One region of the Streptomyces sp. WI03-4A genome, then DNA from elsewhere that is predicted to be linked to it. Evidence: riboswitches for the same ligand, from Rfam matches in the RefSeq annotation. Region 1 holds a riboswitch; the other holds the start of a gene.

Region 1 (11,319 bases):
GCCGGGTCCTTCGCGGTGAGTGCGTACGCGACGCCCGCGTCACGGTGGCTGATAACCCCCGCCGACAGTTCGGTCGCGCGGGAGGCGAACGCCGCCGAGGGCTCCGGCGCACCGATCAAAGTCGGCCACAGCGACGTGCAGAAGCTGCGGGAGGCCGCCGAGGACGCCAGGCGCTGGGACTCCAAGTACGGGGGCGGCGACTGGCGTTCGTCGATGGTGCCCGAGTGCCTGCGGGTGGAGGCGGCGCCGCTGCTGCTCGGCTCCTACTCCGACGAGGTCGGCCGCGCCCTGTTCGGGGCCAGCGCCGAACTGACCCGCCTGGCCGGCTGGATGGCCTTCGACACCGGCCAGCAGGAGGCCGCGCAGCGGTACTACATCCAGGCGCTGCGGCTGGCGCGCGCGGCCGCGGACGTCCCGCTCGGCGGCTACGTGCTGGCCTCCATGTCGCTCCAGGCGACGTACCGGGGCTTCGGCGACGAGGGCGTCGACCTCGCGCAGGCCGCGCTGGAGCGCAACCGCGGGCTGGCGACCGCCCGCACCATGAGCTTCTTCCGGCTGGTCGAGGCGCGGGCCCACGCACGCGCTTCGGACGCGCAGGCGGCGGGGGCGGCGCTGAAGGCCGCGGAGAGCTGGCTCGAACGGTCCAGGGAAGGTGACAACGACCCCACGTGGCTTGGCTTCTATGGTTATGACCGTTTTGCCGCTGATGCCGCCGAGTGCTACCGCGATCTGAAGGCGCCGCGCCAGGTGCGGCGGTTCACCGAGCAGGCGCTGTCGAAGCCCACGGAGGAGTTCGTGCGCTCGCACGGGCTGCGGCTGGTGGTCTCCGCGGTCGCCGAGCTGGAGTCCGGGAACCTGGACGCCGCGTGCGAGCAGGGGGTACGGGCCGTGGAGGTGGCCGGGCGGATCTCGTCGGCCCGGACGACCGAGTACGTGAAGGACCTGCTGCACCGGCTGGAGCCGTACGGGGACGAGCCGCGGGTGGCCGAGCTGCGGGAGCGGGCCAGGCCGCTGCTCATGGCTCTGGCGTAGGCGCGCCGCCCTCACCGCGTTTGAAGGCGCTGTCAGTGGCGCAGTGCACTATCGAGGTGGGAGGTGGTGCAGGTGCGGGACGGTGCGTACGACTGTGACGTGCTGGTGGTCGGGGGCGGGATCGTCGGGCTGTCGACGGCGTATGCGATCACGCGGGCGGCGCCGGGTACGCGGGTGACCGTGCTGGAGAAGGAACCGGGACCGGCCCGGCACCAGACCGGGCGCAACAGCGGGGTCATCCACAGCGGGATCTACTACCGCCCCGGCTCGCTCAAGGCGCGGTACGCGGTGCGGGGCGCCGCCGAGATGGTGAAGTTCTGCGCCGAGTACGGCATCGCGCACGCCGTCACGGGCAAGCTGATCGTCGCCACCGAGCGGGACGAGCTGCCGCGGCTGCACGCGTTGGTGCAGCGCGGCCGGGAGAACGGCATACCGGTGCGCGAGCTGGGCGCCGCGCAGATCGGCGAGTACGAGCCGGAGGTGCGGGGGCTCGCCGCGATCCACGTCGGCACGACCGGCGTGTGCGACTTCGTGGGCGTGGCCCGGCAGCTCGCCCGCGCCTCGGGGGCGGAGATCCGCTACGGGGCGCGGATCGTGCGGGTGGACCGCCGGCCGGAGCGGGGCGTGGCCGTGCTGACCGCGGCCGGGGAGGTCGTGCGCGGCCGGGTGCTGGTGAACTGCGCCGGGCTGTACTGCGACGAGGTGGCGCGGCTGGCCGGGGACGAGCCCGGGGTGCGGATCGTGCCCTTCCGCGGTGAGTACTACGAGCTGGCGCGGCCGGAGCTGGTGCGCGGTCTCGTGTACCCGGTGCCGGACCCGGCGTTCCCCTTCCTCGGAGTGCATCTGACCCGCGGGATCGACGGGGGCGTGCACATCGGGCCCAACGCGGTGCCGGCGCTGGCCCGGGAGGGGTACGGCTGGGGGGTCGTCCGGCCCCGGGAGCTGGCCGGGACGGTGGCGTGGCCGGGGTCCTGGGTGATCGCCCGGCGGCACTGGCGGTACGGCGCCGGTGAGCTGCGCCGCTCAATGTCCAAGGGGGCGTTCCTTCAGGCGGTGCGCCGGCTGCTGCCCGCGGTGGAGGAGACGGACCTGGTCCGGGCCCCGGCCGGGGTGCGGGCGCAGGCGGTGCTGCGGGACGGGACGCTGGTGGACGACTTCCTGATCCGCGAGGGCGCCCGGACCGTGCACGTACTGAACGCGCCGTCCCCCGCGGCCACCGCCTCCCTGCCGATCGGCCGGGAGGTGGGGCGCAGGGCACTGTCCATGCTGGCGGCGACGTGAGGCCACGCGGCCGGGGGCGGGCGGAGCGCCGTCGGGAGGGGCTGGTGGAGCGCCGTCGGGAGGGGACGGGTGGCGCCGTAAAATCGTGGCACTGTGTCTGACTCGCTGAACGCCTCCGAAGCCCCCCGGTCCGGTCCCGCCGAGCCGGTGTCCCCGCATCTTTCCGGTGTGTCCGTGCGGCACAGCCGGGCCAAGGGGGAGCCGCGCTTCCCGGACGGTCCGAGGGCCGATCCCGCCGGGTCGCACTTCGAGCGGCGGATCCGGAGCTTCCAGCCGCGGCGCAGCCGGGTGACGGCGGGGCAGGCGGACGCGCTGCAGCGCCTGTGGCCCAAGTGGGGTCTGGACATCGACGGGCAGCGGGTGATCGATCCGGCCGAGCTGTTCGGGAACGACGCCCCGGTGGTGCTGGAGATCGGCTTCGGGATGGGCGAGGCGACCGCGCAGATGGCGGCCGGCGACCCCGGCACCAACATCCTCGCCGTGGACGTGCACACCCCGGGCCAGGGGAACCTGCTCAACCTGGCCGAGCAGAACGCCCTGTCCAACGTCCGGGTGGCCAACGGGGACGCGATCATCCTGCTGCGGGAGATGCTCCGGCCCGACTCGCTCGACGGACTGCGGGTCTACTTCCCGGACCCCTGGCCCAAGAAGCGGCACCACAAGCGGCGGCTGATCCAGCCCGAGTTCCTGACGCTGGCCGCGACCCGGCTGAAGCCCGGCGCGGTCGTGCACTGCGCGACCGACTGGGAGCCCTACGCCGAGCAGATGCTGGAGGTGCTCAGCGCGCACCCCGACTTCGCGAACACCCAGGCGGACGGCGGTTTCGCCCCGCGTCCCGGGTTCCGGCCGCTGACCCGTTTCGAGGGCCAGGGACTGGACAAGGGACATGTGGTGAACGACCTGCTCTTCCGCCGCGTACCGTCCCGGAACCCGTAACCGTCCCGGAACCCGTGACCGCCCCGGTAACCGCCCGGCCCGGCGCCGGCGCCCGCCCCGTCCGTCAGGTCCCCCCGTTAGGGTCGATGCCGTGGCCATCAGTCCTCCGTACCCGACCTTCCCGCCCGGCCCCGGAAGCGGCGCACACCCGCACTGGTGGCAGCGCCGGTGGGTGCGGTACGGGGCGCTGATCACGCTGCTGACGCTGTCCGGCCTCGTCATCCTCGCGATGGTGCGCCGGCAGACCGGCACCGAGGGCTTCCTGGTGGGACTGGGGCTCGCGGTCCTGCCCGTGCCCTGGCTCATAGCCGCCTTCCGCTGGCTGGACCGGGTGGAACCGGGCCCCTGGCGGAACCTGCTCTTCGCGTTCGCCTGGGGCGCCTGCGCGGCCGCGCTGATAGCCATCGTCGCCAACACCTTCGCGACCAAGTGGATCGCCACGGCGACCGCCGACCCGGCCGGCGCCGACACCCTGGGCGCGACCGTGATCGCGCCGATCGTGGAGGAGTCCGCCAAGGCCGCGGCCGTGCTCCTGGTCTTCCTCTTCCGCAGACGGGACTTCACCGGGATCGTCGACGGCGTGGTGATAGCCGGGATCACCGCCACCGGGTTCGCCTTCACCGAGAACATCCTCTATCTCGGCACGGCCTTCGGGACCGACCAGCTCACCGGCGACCGCGGCATCGCCTCCGTCACCGCCGCCACCTTCTTCGTGCGCGTCGTGATGTCCCCCTTCGCGCACCCCCTGTTCACCGTGCTGACCGGCATCGGCTTCGGCGTCGCCGCGCTCTCGGCCGAGCGGCAGCACGCGCGGCGCGCCCTGGTGCCGCTCGGCGGACTGCTGCTCGCGATGAGCATGCACGCCTTCTGGAACGGCTCCTCGACCTTCGGCCAGTTCGGGTTCTTCGCGGTCTACGGCGCCTTCATGGTGCCCGCCTTCGGCCTGCTGACCTGGCTGGCGGTCTGGACGCGGCAGCGCGAGCTGCGGACCGTGCGCGAGGAGCTGCCGGTCTACGTGTACGCCGGGTGGCTGGGGCCGGCCGAACCGTTCGCCCTCGGGTCGATGCGCGCGCGGCGCACGGCGCGGGACCACGCCCGGCAGCACTTCGGGGGGCGGCCCGCGGCCCGGGCGGTGGCCGAGTACGAGGCGTACGCCACCTCGCTGGCGTTCCTGCGGCACCGCGGGCGGCAGGGGCGGGCCGGGGCCGACTTCGTGGACCGGGAGCGGGAGCTGCTGGCCGAGCTGTGGCGGCGCAGGGGGGTGGCCCGGCCGGCGCTGGAGTACGCGGCCAGGGCGTCCGTGCGGGTGCCCGCGGCCACGGCGTACTGGGCGCCTCACGGGTACCCGGGGCACGGGCACCCGGCGGCGCCGTACCCCGTGCACAACCCGTACCGGACCTAGGGCCTGTGTGCGGCCGCCGGGCCGGGCCGGTGGTGACCGGGACCCGGCGCGGCGGGGCTCAGGCGGAGGCCAGGGTCAGCCGGTCCGACTCCTCCTGCGTCAGCTCCAGCTCCGCCACTCCCAGCAGCGCCGGAAGCTGTTCCACGGTGCGGGCCGAGGCGATCGGGGCGGTCACCGACGGCCGGCCGGCCAGCCAGGCGAGGGCGACCGTGGCCACCGGAGCGTCGTGGGCGGCGGCGATCTCGTCGAGGGCCGTGAGGACCTTCTGGCCGCGCTCGGACTGCAGGTGCTTGGCGGCGGAGCCGGCGCGGGCGCTGTCGACCTGCGTGCCGGGACGGTACTTGCCGGTCAGGAAGCCCGAGGCGAGGGCGAAGTACGGGACCGCGGCGAGGCCCTCAGCCGCGGCGAGGTCCTGCAGCGGGCCCTCGTAGGTGTCGCGGGAGACCAGGTTGTAGTGCGGCTGGAGGGCCACGTACCGGGCCAGGCCCTCGCGGTCGGAGAAGTCCAGCGAGGCCCGCAGGCGTTCGGGGCTGATGTTGGAGGCCGCGATGTGCCGGACCTTGCCCGCCCGCACCAGCTCGTCCAGCGCGCCGATGATCTCCTCCACCGGCACTTCGGGCTTGTCGAAGTGGGTGTAGTAGAGGTCGATGTGGTCGGTGTCCAGGCGGCGCAGGGAGGCGTCGGCGGCGGCCTTGATGTTGGCGGCGGTCAGGCCCTGGTACTCCGGGTGCTGGCTGACCTTGGTCGCGACGACGACCTCGGAGCGGTTGCCACGCGCCTTGAGCCACTTGCCGATGATCGTCTCGGACTCGCCGCCCTTGTTGCCCTCGACCCAGGCCGAGTAGGAGTCGGCGGTGTCGACGAAGTTGCCGCCGGCGGCCGTGTAGGCGTCGAGGACGGCGAAGGAGGTCTTCTCGTCGGCGGTCCAGCCGAAGACGTTGCCGCCGAGGGCGAGCGGGAAGACCTCGAGGTCGGAGGTGCCGATTTTGCGCAGGGAAGCAGTCATGTCTGTCTCAACGGTCACCGCGGCGCCGCCCATTCCGGTTCTCCCGCGAACGGTGTGTGAACACGACGGCCCGCAGCCCTGATGTCCGGGGGGTGCCGTCAGGGCTGCGGGGGCCGGTTCAGCGGCCGGTCAGGGGGTGAGGCGGGCGGTCAGGGGGTGAGGCCCTTGCCGCGCAGCCAGGTCATCGGGTCGATGCCGGTGGCCTGGCCGTTGGGGTGGACCTCCAGGTGGAGGTGGGGGCCGGTGACGTTGCCGGTGGCGCCGACCCGACCGATGACGTCGCCGGTGCCGACCTTCTGGCCGACCTTGACGTTGATCGAGGACTGGTGGCAGAACCACAGCTCGGTGCCGTCGTCCAGGGTGAGGATCGTGCGGTAGCCGTAGGCGCCGGCCCAGCCCGCCTCGGTGATGGTGCCGCCGTGGATCGCCTTGATCAGCGTGCCCGTGGGAGCGGCGAAGTCGAGGCCGGTGTGGTAGCCGGAGGACCACATCGAGCCGGGCTGGCCGAAGGTGCCGGTGATCGTGTACGAGACCACCGGGAGCTGGAACTGCTTGGCCAGCTCGGCCAGGCGCTCCTCCTCGGCCTGCTTCTTGGCCGCGGCCTCCGCCTTCTCCTTGGCGTCGGCGGCCTTGGCGGCGGCCTCCTTCTCCGCCTTGGCGGCCGCGTCGGCGGTCTGCTTCTCGGCGGCGGCGACGGCGACGGCGGTGGCCTTGGTCTCGGCCTTGCTCTGCTGCTGCTCGGCCTGGGCCATGATCCGGTTGCGCAGGGCCTCGCCGGCGTCGCTGTGGTCGCTCTCGGCGGAGGCGGTGCCGACGTGGCTCAGCGAGGCCGTGGTGGCCGCGGGCGCGTCGGAGGTGTCGTCACCGAGGAGGGAACCGACGGAGGGGAGGTCGGGCATGGAGATGGACACCGGCGGCTTGCCGGTGTGCGCGCTGGCCATGCCGCCGGCGCCGACGGCGGCGATGACGCCGACGCCGAGGACCGTGGAGCTGCGGGCGAGTCCGCCGCCGCGCTGCTTGGCGACGCGGTGCCGGCCGCGCACGGGGCGAATGGATTCCTCAGTGGGATTCCATTCCTCCCAGGGGCCCTCTTCGGTGCGGTACTCGCCGTAGCCGAAGGTGTCGGACTCACGCTGAGCCGGCACGAACGGGGCTTCTGGGGCAGGCCGGTTGGACGCCACGCGGGCGTACTCCTTTCCTTCCTCCGCCTACCGGGTTAGCTGACGGGTTCGGAGCAGGAAGGTCTCCTACGCGCGTATACGAGCCGTGGACCAGTACGGTTCACGGCGGTATTCGCGTGATTCACCCCAAGGTGGTGGTTCCCCGGTTCCCTCGCGGGATTCGGCGCGTGCGCACGGAGCCGCCTCTGGTGACGGCTGGGACGACCGCGCTGCGTTATCGAACGTTAATAGACCTGACTGTGAGATTCCAAGCCGTTCGGCTTGATCATTAAGGTTCTTTCGGCTGGACGTACGCGTCAGGAACGGCGGAAAACGGGCGAGTTGACCGAAGCTCAGCAGTCTCAGAGGTTTTGATGGTGACTCAGATGTGATGCGGAGGGCTTCCGTCCGGTGACCCTGGGTGAGGGCGCTCGACGCGGCTGCCGGGGAGCCGGTCAGGGCCGCCGTACGGCGAGCAGCGCCATGTCGTCCGCCGTGCCGCCGCCGGAGTGCCGCCGCACCTCGGCGGCGAGGCGGGCGAGCAGCGTGCGCGGGTCGGGGAAGCGGCGTCCGGCGAGCCGGCGCCAGGGGTCGTAGAAGCGGCCGTGCGCGTCCCGCGCCTCGGAGAGGCCGTCGGTGTACAGCAGCAGGGTGGCGCCGCTCGGGAAGGCCGACTCGGTCGCCCGGTCGGGCCACCGGCCCAGGTCGCTCATGCCGAGCGGCAGCGCGCTCTCGCACGGGACCAGGCTGCGCAGCGAGCCGTCGGCGTGCAGCAGCAGCGGCGGCGGGTGGCCTCGGTTGACGATCCGGACGGTGTCCTCGCCGTGCGGGAGTTCGGCGAGGACGGCGGTGGTGAAACCCTCGAAGGCGTCGATCCCGTCGCGCCGGGTGCCCTCGCGGGCCAGCGCGCGCTCCAGCCGCTCGGCCACCGCCTCCAGCGCGCTCTCCTGCTCGGCGGCCTCCCGGAACGCCCCGATCACCACCGCGACGGCGGCGACCGCGCCCAGGCCCTTGCCGCGCACGTCCCCGACGATGAGCCGGACGCCGTGCGGACTGTCCTGCACGGCGTACAGGTCGCCGCCGATGAAGGCGTCCTTGCGCGCCGCCTCGTAGCGGGCCGCGATGTCGAAGCCGGCGATCCGGGCGGCCGGCTGGGGCAGCACGGCCCGCTGGGCGGCCTCGGCGATCTCCCGGGCCGAGGCGAGCCGCCGGTCGCCCAGGCGTACGACCCGGTTGATGGCGACGGCCAGCAGGGCGACGGTGGCCACCGTGACGACCTCGGTCACCAGACTCGCGTCCGCGCCGGTGCCGAAGCGCGCGTGCACGGCGAAGGTGGCGACCAGGGCGGCGAGACCGGTGAGCACGGTGGTGCGCAGCGCGGACAGGGGCGCGGCCACCAGCGGAGCGGCGGTGAAGAAGGGGACGCCGGTGAACACGCGCGGGGTGAGCAGGTCGTACAGGATTCCGCCGGCGATCAGCAGCACCGGCAGGGCGCGGGCGAGGGTGCGCGGGGCCGGGCGGCGGGCGCGGCGCCCGGCCGGCGGGAGCGGCGGGGGCGGGTGACCGGCCCCGGGGTCGGGGACGGATACGCCGGGGATCCGGCCGCCGGCCCTGGCGTACGGGCTCTCCTCCACCTCACCAGGGCGCACTGCTCGTCTCCCGTGTCCTTGATCCCGCGTCCAGCGTGGCGGGGGCGCACGGGCCGGGCGACCGCTGTGGACCGAGCGGGCGACCGACTGTGACGCACGCCACTCGGCGTCCGGGCGGCGCCGGACCGGGGTCCTGGTGGGGTGGGCCGGAAAACACTCAGGGCCGGAATCCATTACTGGATTCCGGCCCTGAGCCTTCAGTAGCGGGGACAGGATTTGAACCTGCGACCTCTGGGTTATGAGCCCAGCGAGCTACCGAGCTGCTCCACCCCGCGTCGTTGTGACTCCAGTGTACGCCATCCGCGGGGTGCCGAGCACACGGCTTTTCCGTGGGGTGCGGATCAGGGCAGCAGGTGGGCGTTGGGCGCCTTCGCGCGGCCCTCGTACTCGGGCAGCTCGACGACGTCCACGCCCGCCCCGGTCAGGACGCCGGTGCCGTCCGCCGCCGTCACGAACGTGTCGGGCTCCCGCCAGGCCGTGACCACCCTGCGGGCGCCCGCCCGCAGGATCAGCTCGGCGCAGGGAGCGGGACGGGAGGCGCGGCGGGAGCAGGGCTCCAGGCTGCTGTAGACGGTGGCGCCGGCGAGGCGCGGGTCGGCGGGGTCGATCTTGGCGAGGGCCGCCTCCTCCGCGTGCACGACGGGGTCGCCGCCCTCCCGCGAGTGGCCGCGCGCCAGCTCGGTGCCGTCGGCGGCGACCACCACCGCGCCGACGCTGAAGGCCGTCCGCGAGGGCGGGCAGAGGGCGGCCAGCTCGCAGGCGGTGCGCAGCCAGCGGTGGTCGGCGGCGGTGGGCAGCGGGCCGGTGCCGGGTGCGGTGGGCTCGTAGCGCATGAGGACGACGTCCTCGATCCGGCGGGTCTCGGTGAGCCGGAGCCGGCCGGACTGGTACGCGCCCGGGCCGAACATCCGCGGGGCCGCCGGGTCGCCCACGAACAGGGGGGCGAGGACGAGCTGGAGCTCGTCGGCGAGGCCCTGCTGGAGGAGCTGGGTGTGGACGGTTCCGCCGCCCTCGACCATCAGGCGCCGGACGCCGCGCTCGTCGTGCAGGTGTTCCAGCAGGGCGCGCCAGTCGAGTCCTGGGCCGAGGGAGACCACGTCAGCGGTGCGGCCGAGGGCGCGGGCGGCCCGGCCGGCGCCCCGGTCCGTGGTGTACACGAGCTTCTCACCGCCGGTGTGCCAGAAGTGCGCCTCGGGGTCGAGGTCGCCGGAGGCGGTGACGGTGACCTTCAGGGGGTAGGCGGGCCTGCCGCCGGCCTCGCGGGCCGCGCGCCGCTCGGGCGAGTTCACCAGCAGGCGCGGGTTGTCGGCGCGGATGGTGCCGGCGCCGATCAGGATGGCGTCGACGGAGGCGCGCACCTCGTCGACCCGGTCGAAGTCGGCGGGTCCCGACAGCAGGAGCCGGTCGGGGCCGGTGTCGTCCAGGTAGCCGTCGAGGGAGACGGCGGCGGACAGCAGGACGTACGGGTACGGCATCGGCGCGCTCCCTCGCGAAGACCCTACCGGATCTTGGTTCAAGTTTGAAACAAACCTACACTGGTGGCATGACGACCCGCTGGCTCACTCCCGAGGAGCAGCGCGCCTGGCGCGCGTACATCGCCGCCTCCAGGCTGCTGGAGGACGCGATCGACCGGCAGCTCCAGCAGGAGGCCGGCATGCCGCACCTGTTCTACTCCGTGCTGGCCAATCTGTCCGAGGCGCCCGAGCGGCGCCTGCGCATGACCGACCTCGCGGAGACGCTGAAGATCACGCGCAGCAGGCTGACGTACGCGGTGTCCAGGCTGGAGCGGGACGGTCTCGTACGGCGGGAGGACTGCCCCCGGGACCGGCGCAGCAGCATCGCGGTGCTGACCGACGCGGGGACGGCCGTGCTGGAGCGTACGGCACCCGGTCACGTCGACACCGTCCGCACGACCCTCTTCGACCGGCTCACGCCCGAGCAGGTGGGGCAGCTGGAGGAGATCTGCTCGGGGATCGCCCGGACCCTGGAGGGGGAGGAGGCGGGCGCGGCTCCCGAGGATGTGCCCTGGCGGCGGCGCTCGTCGCCGTGTGCGGGCCCGCCCGAGGGGACGCCCGGGCGGCCGTCCGCCGGGCCGCCCGGGCCGTCCGTGTAGCGGCCGGGGGCACCGCAAAGGCATTGCTTTAACTTTTAAGCATGGGGTAGGGTCCCTCTCCTGCCTTCTGCTTCAAATCTGAAGCAGAACTCGGCAGCATGGGAACGGAACCCGGAGGCCCGCATGCCCGACACACCCGCCGCAACGCCGCGCGCCCGCGTCCGGGTACCGCTGCACTTCGCCGACGGGTACGCCGTCGACGCCGAACTCGTCACCTTCCACGGCCTGACCGACGGCCAGGAGCACATCGCCGTCGTCCTCGGCGAGCCAGGCCCGGTCCCCCTGGTGCGGCTGCACTCCGAGTGCCTGACCGGGGACGTCTTCGGCTCGGCCCGCTGCGACTGCGGCCCCCAGCTGCGCGAGGCGGTCGAGCGGATCGCCGAACGCGGGGGCGTGCTGCTGTACCTGCGCCAGGAGGGACGCGGCATCGGCCTGTACAACAAGCTCGACGCCTACGCGCTGCAGGACCAGGGCCTCGACACGTACGAGGCGAACGCCGCGCTCGGCCTGCCGGAGGACGGCCGCGACTACACGGCCGCCGCGCAGATGCTGCGCGCGCTCGGCATCGACGAGCTCGACCTGCTCTCCAACAACCCCGACAAGGCGGGACAGCTCCGCGCCCTCGGGGTGGCCGTCCGCGACCGCGTCCCCACGGGCGTGTTCACCACCGCCCACAACGTCCGCTACCTGCGGGCGAAGGTCCTGCAGACCCAGCACACGCTGCCGCTCGCGGAGTTGAC
Region 2 (11,319 bases), on a different contig from region 1:
CCGCGTGCGGAAGCGAGGCGCACCCGGGCGCGGCCGCCGTGGTGGGAGGACAGCGCATCACCGTCGCCCAGCTCGAGGGCCGGGTCAACGAGGTACGCGAGGCACAGCGGGCCGCGGTGCCGGACGAGACCCAGTACCAGCAGGTCCTCGCCTCCACCGGCAGCCTCACCCGCGACACCCTGCACAACATGGTCCTGGACCGGGTGCTGCACCGAGCCGCGCAGGACGAGGGGATCGCGGTCACCCGCAAGGAGGTCCTGCAGATGCGGGCGGGCCTGGAGCAGCAGGCCGGCGGTGCCAAGGGGCTGCAGACGACCTGGCTGCAGAAGTACGGCATCGCGCCCGAGCGCCTGGACGACAACCTCCGCCTCCAGCTGGAGGCGCAGAAGCTCGCCGCGAAGCTCGGCACCGACACCAGCCAGCCGGCCTTCTGGAAGGCCCTGTCGAAGGCCTCCGGCGAGCTGCACATCGACCTCAACCCGCGCTACGGCTCCTGGGACGTGCAGAAGAGCAGCCGCGTGGACGCCGGCACGCCGTGGGTGCACGAGGTCACGACCACCGCGCAGCAGCAGCCGGCGTAGCACTGCCGGTCCTACGATCACACGGTGATCCCGGCCCTGTGGACAACCGATCCCGTGCGTCCGTGCCGTGGGTTACGTTCGGATGGTGAACGCAACCAGCCCCGAAGCCGTCCCCGGCCGCATCGTCCTGCTCACCACCAGCCATCGTGTCGCCCCCGGGCTGCTGTCCTGGCCCGCGTGGCAGGCGCTGCGCGCCGCCGACACCGTGCTGTGCGCGGACGGCGCGCATCCGCAGCTGCCCTACCTGCGGGAGGCCGGGATAGCGGTGACGGAGGCGTCCCCCACCGCGCAGGAGCTGGTCGACGCGTGCGCCGGCGGGCGGACCGCGGTGGTCGTGGCCACGGGCGAGGGGGAGCCCGCCCTCACCGACGGACTCGCCCGTCTGGCGGGCTCCGGCAGGGTGCGCATGCCCGAGCTGGAGCTGCTGCCCGCCTCCTACGACCTGCCCGGCGCCCGCCTCCTCGACCTCGTCCAGGTCATGGACCGCATCCGCCTCGAATGCCCCTGGTCCTCCCGGCAGACCCACGAGGGCCTGGCCAAGTACGGCATCGAGGAGGCGTACGAGCTGGTCGAGGCGATCGAGGCCGGCGACCGCGACGAACTGCGAGAGGAACTGGGCGACGTGCTGCTCCAGGTCGTCTTCCACTCCCGCATCGCCGAGGAGGACCCGGACGCGCCTTTCTCCGTGGACGACGTGGCCGGCGGCATCGTCGCCAAGCTGATCCACCGCCACCCCCACGTGTTCGGCGAGGAGACGGCCGAGACCCCGGAGGACGTCAAGGAGCACTGGCTGCGCACCAAGGCCGAGGAGAAGCGGCGCAGCTCGGTCACCGAGGGCGTCCCCCTCGGCCAGCCCGGCCTCGCCCTCACCGCCAAGCTCGCCTCCCGCGTGCGCACGGCGGGCCTCGACGTCCCACTGCCCCAGGGCGACGGCATCGGCTACGAGCTGCTGGCGCTCGCGGTCCGCGCCGAGGCCGACGGCGTGGACCCGGAGGCGGCACTGCGCGCGGCGGCCCGGGTGTACCGGGACGCGATCAGGCAGACGGAGGGCCAGGGCACCGGCGGCGCCGGGGACTGACGACGGGGGACCCGGACGGGCTGTCGCCCACGGACGCCCGCGGCGCGAGTCCCGGCGGGCCGGATACCGTCGGGGAGTGACCGACCAGCCCCACCCCCCGACGGCCCCCGAACTCTTCACGTGGGAGTTCGCTGGCGACCCGTACCCCGCCTATGCCTGGCTCCGCGAGCACGCGCCCGTGCACCGCACGCGGCTGCCCAGCGGGGTGGAGGCCTGGCTGGTCACCCGGTACGCCGACGCCAAGCAGGCGCTGGCCGACCAGCGGCTGAGCAAGAACCCGGCGCATCACGACGAGCCCGCGCACGCCAAAGGCAAGACCGGTATCCCGGGTGAGCGCAAGGCCGAGCTGATGACGCACCTGCTGAACATCGACCCGCCGGACCACACCCGGCTGCGCCGGCTGGTCAGCAAGGCGTTCACCCCCCGCAGGGTCGCCGAGTTCGCGCCCCGGGTGCAGGAGCTGACCGACCAGCTCATCGACCGGTTCGCCGCGACCGGTTCGGCCGACCTCATCCACGAGTTCGCCTTCCCGCTCCCCATCTACGCGATCTGCGACCTGCTCGGCGTCCCGCGCGAGGACCAGGACGACTTCCGGGACTGGGCGGGCATGATGATCCGGCACGGCGGAGGCCCGCGCGGCGGTGTCGCGCGGTCCGTGAAGAAGATGCGCGGTTACCTCGCCGAGCTGATCCACCGCAAGCGCGAGGCGCTGCCCGACACCCCGGCCGCCGGCGAGGACCTGCTCTCCGGGCTCATCCGCGCCTCCGACCACGGCGAGCACCTCACCGAGAACGAGGCCGCGGCCATGGCCTTCATCCTGCTGTTCGCCGGGTTCGAGACCACGGTGAACCTGATCGGCAACGGGACGTACGCGCTGCTCACCCATCCCGGTCAGCGTCACCGGCTGCAGGACTCCCTGGCCCGCGGTGAGCGCGGCCTGCTGGAGACCGGCGTCGAGGAACTGCTGCGCTACGACGGCCCGGTGGAGCTGGCGACCTGGCGCTTCGCCACCCGTCCGCTCACCGTCGGCGGGCAGGACATCGCCGCCGGGGACCCGGTGCTCGTCGTGCTCGCCGCCGCCGACCGGGACCCGGAGCGGTTCGCCGATCCGGACGTGCTCGACCTGTCGCGGCGGGACAACCAGCACCTCGGGTACGGGCACGGCATCCACTACTGCCTCGGCGCCCCGCTCGCCCGGCTGGAGGGCCAGACAGCGCTCGGCACGCTGCTGACCCGCCTGCCCGACCTGAGGCTCGCGGTGGATCCGGCGGAGCTGCGCTGGCGCGGCGGACTCATCATGCGCGGTCTGCGCACCCTGCCCGTGGAGTTCACGCCCGCCCCCTGACGCAGTGGTACGGGCCGACATACATGCGGTGTTCAACTCTGTGATCTTCACGTGATCTACGCGGCATTAACTTGTGACAAGTGATCGTCTGCCTATACGTTCACCCATCAGCGTGGCGCGGAGTTCCTTGCGCCGCGCCGGTCCTGCTGTCGCACGAAAGGTCTCCGCATGCTCTCCGGGAACGGCCGCCATCGTCGCCCCCGTCAGGCCCCGGCTCTGCTCGTAGCGGCGGGGGTGACCGGGTCCGCCATCGCGATCCCGCTCCTCGGCGCCGCGAGCGCCAACGCGGCCGACGGCACCACTTGGGACAAGGTGGCCGAGTGCGAGAGCGGCGGCTCCTGGAGCGCCGACACGGGCAACGGTTACTACGGCGGTCTCCAGATATCCCAGGACGACTGGGACAAGTACGGCGGCGGTCAGTACGCCTCCAGCGCCGACCAGGCCAGCCGTTCGCAGCAGATCGCCGTCGCCGAGAAGATCCTCGCCGACCGGGGCACCACCCCCTGGGCGACCTGCGCCCTGCTGTCGGGCCTGACCTCCAACTCCGGTTCGGTGAACGTCGACACGGGCGTCGGCGGCTCCGGCGAGGGCTCGTCGGGTCAGGGTGACTCCGGATCCACGGACGACTCGCAGGGTGATTCCGGCGCGGATTCCGACTCGTCCGGCCTGCCGGATTCGCCCACCTCGTCCGGCCCCTCCTCGTCCCCCGACTCCTCGCCTTCCGTCGACGCCAAGCCGTCGTCGGGCAAGAGCAAGGGCAAGGACAAGGCCGGTGACGCCCACGGTTCCGACAAGGGGGCCGACACTCCCAAGTCGGACAAATCCTCCTCCCCGGACTCCGGTGGCACGCAGGAGACCGGGTCCTCCCCTGTGGAACCCGCCACGGACGACTCGGACAATTCGTGGCAGGCCGGGAGTTCTTGGAGCCTGGTCGACACCGGTGCGGTGAGCAGCGGCGGGCGTCACCGCGGCACCAGTGCGGACGAAAGCGTGACAAACGGTCAGAGTGACTCCTCTTCCGGCCGTCACGCCTCCCGCGCCGCCGACACCTACACGGTCCACGAGGGGGACAGCCTCGCCTCCATCGCCGACTCCCTTGACGTCGACGGCGGGTGGCACGCGCTCTACGACCAGAACAAGAAGGCGATCGGTGCCGATCCCGACGACATCAGTGCCGGTCAGACCCTGCGAGTAGGTGCCGAAACGGGCGAATAGTGGCGGGAGTTGACGCCCCACTTCACTCACTAATGTCCGGTTTGGTGAAAGTGTGGGATGAGTCTCAGAAGCCCTGATCGTCTTTGAAATTCCGTCGATCGCCTGTCTACGGTCAAGGCCGCTCGTCACCACGAGCCCCGGCAGTCGCAACGCCGAATCCTGCCAGCGGTTGCCCGGGAACAGTCGTCGCGTCACGCGCCGCAGGCAGGAGCGGGGGACCCAAGGTAAGTGCCGGGCCCAGCAGTCGAGCTGGAACCGGCTAGGGGTGGAGCCGTGCCTCCCAGGGAGGCACGGCCGGGCAACTCAACCGGCCCGAACCCGACAGCTCACCTCGCAGGCGTCGGTGAGGGGATCGATCCATGCTGTTTTCCGGCAAGGGCAAGCACCGTCGTCCGTCCAAGGCCGTCCGCGCCATCACGTTCGCCGGTGTCACCGGCGCCGTCGTCGCCGCTCCGCTGATGGCGGCCGGCAACGCCTCCGCCGCCACCGCCTCCGAGTGGGACAAGGTCGCCCAGTGCGAGTCCGGCGGCAACTGGTCCATCAACACCGGCAACGGCTACTACGGCGGTCTGCAGTTCTCCGCCTCCACCTGGGCGGCGTACGGCGGCACCGCCTACGCCGCGCAGGCCAACCAGGCCAGCAAGGCGCAGCAGATAGCCGTCGCCGAGAAGGTGCTGGCCGCGCAGGGCAAGGGAGCCTGGCCGGTCTGTGGCACGGGCCTGTCCGGCACCCCGTACTCCGGTGCCGCCGCCTCGGCCGGTACGAGCAAGAGCACCACCACCACCCGCTCCACCGACCAGCAGGCCGCCAACCGCTCGGCCACCCGCACCGCCCCGTCGGCGAGCAAGACCGTCACCACCCCGACCGGCAAGAAGGTCAAGAAGGGTGACGGCGAGTACAAGGTCGTCAAGGGCGACACCCTCAGCCTCATCGCCGGCAAGCACCACGTCCAGGGCGGCTGGAAGAAGCTCTTCGAGCTGAACAAGGACATCGTCCAGGACGCCAACCTCATCTACCCGGGTCAGCAGCTCCACCTGAAGTGACCCCCGGCTCCCTCAGGGAGCACCGCGCTCTCACCCCCGGGTTCCGGCCCTGAGGCCCCGTGAGAGTCGTCCCCCGTCCCCACGGGCTCCCCGCCCCGGCGCGTCGTCCCCCGTACGCGCCGGGGCGGGGTTCTGCTGTTTCCCGGGTGTTCGGCCGGGCCTCACGCGCAAGCCCCTTTGTTCCGGACGGAAACAATGGGTACGGTTCCCCCTGTCCCTCCCAGTCCTCGCCTGTCCACGGGACGGTCGGTCGGTGGCCGACGCCCCTTGGACGGTTAGGCTCTAGGCGCGCGGCACACCAGCCCCGCACAACCAGCGTCACATCCATGAAGGAGATGCTCGTGCCGTCCATCGACGTCGTCGTAGCCCGGGAAATCCTGGACTCCCGAGGCAACCCCACGGTCGAGGTCGAGGTCGGCCTCGACGACGGCAGCACGGGTCGTGCCGCCGTTCCGTCCGGCGCCTCCACCGGCGCCTTCGAGGCCATCGAGCTGCGCGACGGTGACCCGAACCGCTACCAGGGCAAGGGTGTCGAGAAGGCCGTCCTCGCCGTCATCGAGCAGATCGGCCCCGAGCTGGTCGGCTACGACGCCACCGAGCAGCGCCTGATCGACCAGGCCATGTTCGACCTGGACGCCACCGACAACAAGGGCTCGCTCGGCGCCAACGCCATCCTCGGCGTCTCCCTCGCCGTCGCCCATGCCGCCTCCGAGGCCAGCGACCTGCCGCTGTTCCGCTACCTGGGCGGCCCCAACGCGCACCTGCTCCCGGTGCCGATGATGAACATCCTGAACGGCGGCTCGCACGCCGACTCCAACGTGGACATCCAGGAGTTCATGATCGCCCCGATCGGCGCGGAGTCCTTCTCCGAGGCCCTGCGCTGGGGCACCGAGGTCTACCACACGCTGAAGAAGGTCCTGAAGAGCAAGGGTCTGGCCACCGGCCTCGGCGACGAGGGCGGCTTCGCCCCGAACCTCGGCTCCAACCGCGAGGCCCTCGACCTCATCCTCGAGGCCGTCAAGGAAGCCGGCTACACGCCCGGCGAGCAGATCGCCCTCGCCCTCGACGTCGCCGCCTCCGAGTTCTACAAGGACGGCAAGTACCTCTTCGAGGGCAAGGAGCGCTCCGCCGCCGAGATGACGGAGTACTACGAGGAGCTCGTCGCGGCCTACCCGCTCGTCTCCATCGAGGACCCGCTGTTCGAGGACGACTGGGCCGGCTGGAAGGTCATCACCGACAAGCTCGGCGACAAGGTCCAGCTCGTCGGCGACGACCTGTTCGTCACCAACCCCGAGCGCCTCGCCCGCGGCATCGAGGAGGGCACCGCCAACGCCCTGCTGGTGAAGGTGAACCAGATCGGCTCGCTCACCGAGACCCTGGACGCCGTCGAGCTGGCCCAGCGCAACGGCTTCAAGTGCATGATGTCGCACCGCTCCGGCGAGACCGAGGACGTCACCATCGCCGACCTGGCCGTCGCCACCAACTGCGGCCAGATCAAGACCGGTGCCCCGGCCCGCTCCGAGCGTGTCGCCAAGTACAACCAGCTGCTGCGCATCGAGGAGATCCTCGACGACGCCGCCGTCTACGCCGGTCGCAGCGCGTTCCCGCGCTTCCGCGGCCACGTCGAGGTCTCCAAGGGCTGACCTCCCACCGGGCTAAGTCTTAGCCAGTCGTACGTACGTCCCCGTACCCGGTCCCGTACCGTGTCCGGGGACGTACGCACGTGGAAGGGGAGGCGGCAAGCCACATGGCCGTGAAGGACCGGGACCGTTTCTCCACCGCGACCAGGCTGCGGCTGCTCGGCGAGCAGACGGCGGCCCGGGTCTACCGCTCCCAGACCAAGCGGCAGGCGCGCCGCTCCCGGCTCACGGGCCGCGCGGCCCTGCTCGCGCTGGTCCTGTGCTCGATGATCGTCGCGCTCGCCTACCCGATGCGGCAGTACGTCTCGCAGCGCGCCGAGATCGCCGACCAGCAGCGGCAGCAGGAACAGGCCCGCAGACGCGTCGAGCAGCTCCGCGACCTGAAGGCGCGCTGGCAGGACGACGCCTACGCCGAACAGCAGATCCGGCGCCGGTTGCACTACGTGATGCCCGGGGAGACCGGGTACGTCGTGATCGACCCGGGCGCGGCCAAGCAGTCCCGCGCCGACCTCGGGGCCGCCCGCCGGCCCTGGTACGCGAACGTCTGGGACGGGGTCGACAAGTCCGACGCCTCCGACCAGTGAGCCGGCCCCCGGCCGGTGACCGACAGAAAGCCACCCTGAAAGCAGTCATGGAAACGCCTCCGCCGCCCACTCCGCACACCGAGCCCACCGACGCGGACGTCGAGGCCTTCGAGCAGCAGCTCGGCCGCCCGCCGCGGGGCCTTCGGGCCATCGCGCACCGCTGCCCCTGCGGCCAGCCGGACGTCGTGGAGACGGCACCCCGCCTGCCCGACGGCACGCCCTTCCCGACGACGTACTACCTGACGTGCCCGCGCGCCGCCTCGGCGATCGGCACGCTGGAGGCGAACGGCGTCATGAAGGAGATGACCGAGCGGCTGGCCACCGACCCGGAACTGGCCGCCGCCTACCGCGCCGCGCACGAGGACTACATCCGGCGCCGCGACGAGATCGAGGTCCTGGAGGGCTTCCCGAGCGCCGGCGGAATGCCGGACCGGGTGAAGTGCCTGCACGTGCTCGTCGCCCACTCGCTGGCCGCGGGGCCGGGCGTGAACCCGCTGGGCGACGAGGCCATCGCGATGCTGCCCGAGTGGTGGGCCAAGGGGCCGTGCGTGACGCCGGCCGAGGCCGCCGAGCCCGCCGAGGGGGATGCCAAGTGACCCGCGTCGCCGCCATCGACTGCGGTACGAACTCCATCCGGCTCCTGGTCGCCGACGCCGACCCCGCGACGGGTGAACTCGTCGACCTGGACCGGCGCATGACGATCGTGCGGCTCGGCCAGGGCGTCGACCGCACCGGCCGGCTCGCCCCCGAGGCGCTGGAACGCACCTTCGCCGCGTGCCGCGCGTACGCGGAGATCATCAAGGAGCACGGCGCCGAGAAGCTCCGCTTCGTCGCCACCTCCGCCTCCCGCGACGCCGAGAACCGGGACGACTTCGTCCGCGGGGTCGTGGACATCCTCGGTGTCGAGCCCGAGGTCATCACCGGCGACCAGGAGGCCGAGTTCTCCTTCACCGGTGCCACCAGGGAGCTGACGGGCCGTGACGACCTCGCCCGGCCCTACCTCGTCGTGGACATCGGCGGCGGCTCCACCGAGTTCGTGGTCGGCGACGACCACGTGCGGGCCGCCCGCTCCGTGGACGTGGGCTGCGTGCGGATGACGGAACGGCACCTGGTGCACGACGGCAAGGTGAGCGACCCGCCCACCGAGGCGCAGGTCGCCGCGATAAGGGCCGACATCGAGGCCGCCCTCGACCTCGCCGAGCGGACGGTCCCGCTGCGCGAGGCGCACACCCTGGTGGGCCTCGCGGGCTCGGTCACCACGGTGTCCGCGATCGCCCAGGACCTGCCGGAGTACGACTCCGCGCGCATCCACCACTCCCGGATCTCCCACGACCGCGTCCGCGAGATCACCGAGGGGCTGCTGCGCTCCACGCACGCCGAGCGCGCGGCGATCCCGTCGATGCACCCGGGCCGGGTCGACGTCATCGGGGCGGGCGCCCTCGTGCTGCTGGCGATCATGGAGCGGATCGGCGCCCGGGAGGTCGTCGTCAGCGAGCACGACATCCTCGACGGCATCGCCTGGTCGGTGGCCTAGCTCTCTTTCGTTACTGACTGGTAGCCATCGGCTGAGCAGGTCGGATAACGTCTGAGCGGGTCCGAGGGGCCCTCGCGGGGCCCCTCGGGGACGGTCGCCCGGGAAAGTTCGTGAAGTTCTTCACAAGGAATTCCGCCTCGCGGAACCGAGAAATGGGGCCGACAGGCCCTTCCGGGGGCTCCCGAGCTGTTTGAACATGTTCAGGCAGTGAGCGCGAGGGTCCTGCGGAGGGGGGTGTTCCGGGGGTGTCACGCAAGGCTCACCGCTCCTCCGGGGAGCAAGAGAGGCAGCTCACGCGGCCTTGACAACGGGTCAGACCGCCCGCCGGTTCCCGATCGTGACCATGACCTGCGTCACGCGGGTCGCGGAGTTTAGCACAGGCCCTGTCCAACCTTGTGAAGGGGCGCACGAGCACCCCTGCCGAGGCAGGTGGATACTCGATGGCATGAGCACCACGGAGCGTCCCAGGATCCTCGTAGTAGGCGGTGGGTACGTAGGCCTGTACGCAGCTCGGCGCATTCTCAAGAAGATGCGCTACGGAGAGGCGACCGTCACGGTCGTCGACCCCCGGTCGTACATGACCTACCAGCCCTTCCTCCCCGAAGCCGCCGCCGGCAGCATCTCCCCTCGGCACGTCGTCGTCCCGCTGCGACGCGTGCTGCCGAAGGCGGAGGTCCTCACCGGCCGGGTCACCACCATCGACCAGGACCGCAAGGTCGCCACGATCGCCCCGCTCGTGGGCGAGGCGTACGAGCTGCCGTTCGACTACCTGGTCATCGCGATGGGCGCGGTCTCCCGCACCTTCCCGATCCCCGGCCTCGCCGAGCAGGGCATCGGCATGAAGGGCATCGAGGAGTCCATCGGCCTGCGCAACCACGTCCTCGAGCAGCTCGACAAGGCCGACTCCACGACCGACGAGGAGATCCGCCGCAAGGCGCTCACCTTCGTCTTCATCGGCGGCGGCTTCGCGGGCGCGGAGACCATCGGCGAGGTCGAGGACATGGCCCGGGACGCGGCCAAGTACTACAAGAACGTCTCCCGCGAGGACATGCGGTTCGTCCTCGTCGACGCCGCGGACAAGATCCTCCCCGAGGTCGGCCCCAAGCTCGGCCAGTACGGCAAGGAGCACCTGGAGAGCCGTGGTGTGGAGATCTACCTCTCCACGTCCATGGACTCCTGCGTCGACGGCCACGTGGTGCTGAAGAACGGCCTCGAGGTCGACTCCAACACCATCGTCTGGACCGCCGGCGTCAAGCCGAACCCGGCCCTCGCCCGCTTCGGTCTGCCCCTCGGCCCCCGCGGCCACGTCGACTGCGAGCCCACACTCCAGGTCAAGGGCACGGACTACATCTGGGCCGCCGGCGACAACGCCCAGGTCCCGGACCTCGTCGGCCGCAAGGCCGGCAACGAGAACGCCTGGTGCCCGCCGAACGCCCAGCACGCGCTGCGCCAGGCCCGCGCCCTCGGCGACAACGTGATCTCCGGCATGCGGGGCTTCCCGCAGAAGGAGTACGAGCACGCCAACAAGGGTGCGGTCGCCGGTCTCGGCCTGCACAAGGGCGTGGCGATGATCGTCATGGGCAAGATGAAGATCAAGCTCAAGGGCCGCCTCGCCTGGTACATGCACCGCGGCTACCACGGTCTGGCGATGCCGACCTGGAACCGCAAGATCCGCGTCTTCGCCGACTGGACCCTCGGCATGTTCCTCAAGCGCGAGGTCGTGTCCCTGGGCGCCATGGAGAACCCCCGCGAGGAGTTCTACGAGGCCGCCAAGCCCGCGCCGGTCGCCGCCGCGAGCAAGACCGAGGAGAAGGCCAAGGCCTCCTGACCCCTCCCGGTCGCGCACGAACCGAACGAACCGAAGGGCCTCCCGCCATCCGTGGTGCGGGAGGTCCTTCGGCGTGTCCGGGCCTATTCCGGCCTCTGCCCGGGCCCCGTTCGCGCCCGATTTACATGTGCGGTGCATCCTTTTTGCCCACTTGTAACTCCTTTGCGGGACTGCGCTGAGCGCTCCGCGGTGTTTACGTGGTGAACGGACATCCGGGATCGTCGTCTTGGAGGTGTGCGCCATGGCCGACGCCGCGTCGCGGCTGAGGAGTCTTGCCGAGCGGATGCTGGGAGCACCGCTCCCGTTGCGGATCCGCGCCTGGGACGGTTCGCAGGCCGGCCCGCCGGGGGCCCCGGCCCTCGTCATCCGCAACCGCCGCGCCCTGCGCCGAATGCTGTTCAAACCCGGTGAACTGGGCATGGCCCGCGCCTGGGTCGCCGGGGACCTGGACATCGAGGGGGACCTGTACAC

The links. Region 1 has a riboswitch for cyclic di-AMP ahead of PV343_RS29145 (M23 family metallopeptidase). Riboswitches for the same ligand answer to the same signal wherever they lie in the genome.
Region 2: linked by a shared signal. The riboswitch ahead of PV343_RS23280 (transglycosylase family protein) and the one ahead of PV343_RS29145 (M23 family metallopeptidase) in region 1 are both predicted to bind cyclic di-AMP.

The regions. Positions count from the first base shown of each region.
Region 1 covers NZ_JARAUO010000035.1:74,707-86,025, reverse strand. The annotation lists gene PV343_RS29170 (MFS transporter) at 1-1,032, shown strand, start outside; gene lhgO (L-2-hydroxyglutarate oxidase) at 1,096-2,313, shown strand; gene trmB (tRNA (guanosine(46)-N7)-methyltransferase TrmB) at 2,407-3,249, shown strand; gene PV343_RS29155 (PrsW family intramembrane metalloprotease) at 3,341-4,651, shown strand; gene PV343_RS29150 (aldo/keto reductase) at 4,710-5,657, opposite strand; gene PV343_RS29145 (M23 family metallopeptidase) at 5,807-6,838, opposite strand; cyclic di-AMP (ydaO/yuaA leader) riboswitch at 6,846-7,014, opposite strand; gene PV343_RS29140 (PP2C family protein-serine/threonine phosphatase) at 7,273-8,466, opposite strand; tRNA gene PV343_RS29135 (tRNA-Met) at 8,668-8,741, opposite strand; gene PV343_RS29130 (dihydrofolate reductase family protein) at 8,808-9,941, opposite strand; gene PV343_RS29125 (MarR family winged helix-turn-helix transcriptional regulator) at 10,010-10,579, shown strand; gene PV343_RS29120 (GTP cyclohydrolase II) at 10,703-11,319, shown strand, end outside.
Region 2 covers NZ_JARAUO010000024.1:22,446-33,764, forward strand. The annotation lists gene PV343_RS23260 (SurA N-terminal domain-containing protein) at 1-581, shown strand, start outside; gene PV343_RS23265 (nucleoside triphosphate pyrophosphohydrolase) at 664-1,659, shown strand; gene PV343_RS23270 (cytochrome P450 family protein) at 1,736-3,004, shown strand; gene PV343_RS23275 (transglycosylase family protein) at 3,173-4,219, shown strand; cyclic di-AMP (ydaO/yuaA leader) riboswitch at 4,406-4,574, shown strand; gene PV343_RS23280 (transglycosylase family protein) at 4,579-5,262, shown strand; gene eno (phosphopyruvate hydratase) at 5,598-6,905, shown strand; gene PV343_RS23290 (FtsB family cell division protein) at 7,010-7,486, shown strand; gene PV343_RS23295 (DUF501 domain-containing protein) at 7,534-8,082, shown strand; gene PV343_RS23300 (Ppx/GppA phosphatase family protein) at 8,079-9,020, shown strand; gene PV343_RS23305 (NAD(P)/FAD-dependent oxidoreductase) at 9,466-10,848, shown strand; gene PV343_RS23310 (cyclopropane-fatty-acyl-phospholipid synthase family protein) at 11,090-11,319, shown strand, end outside.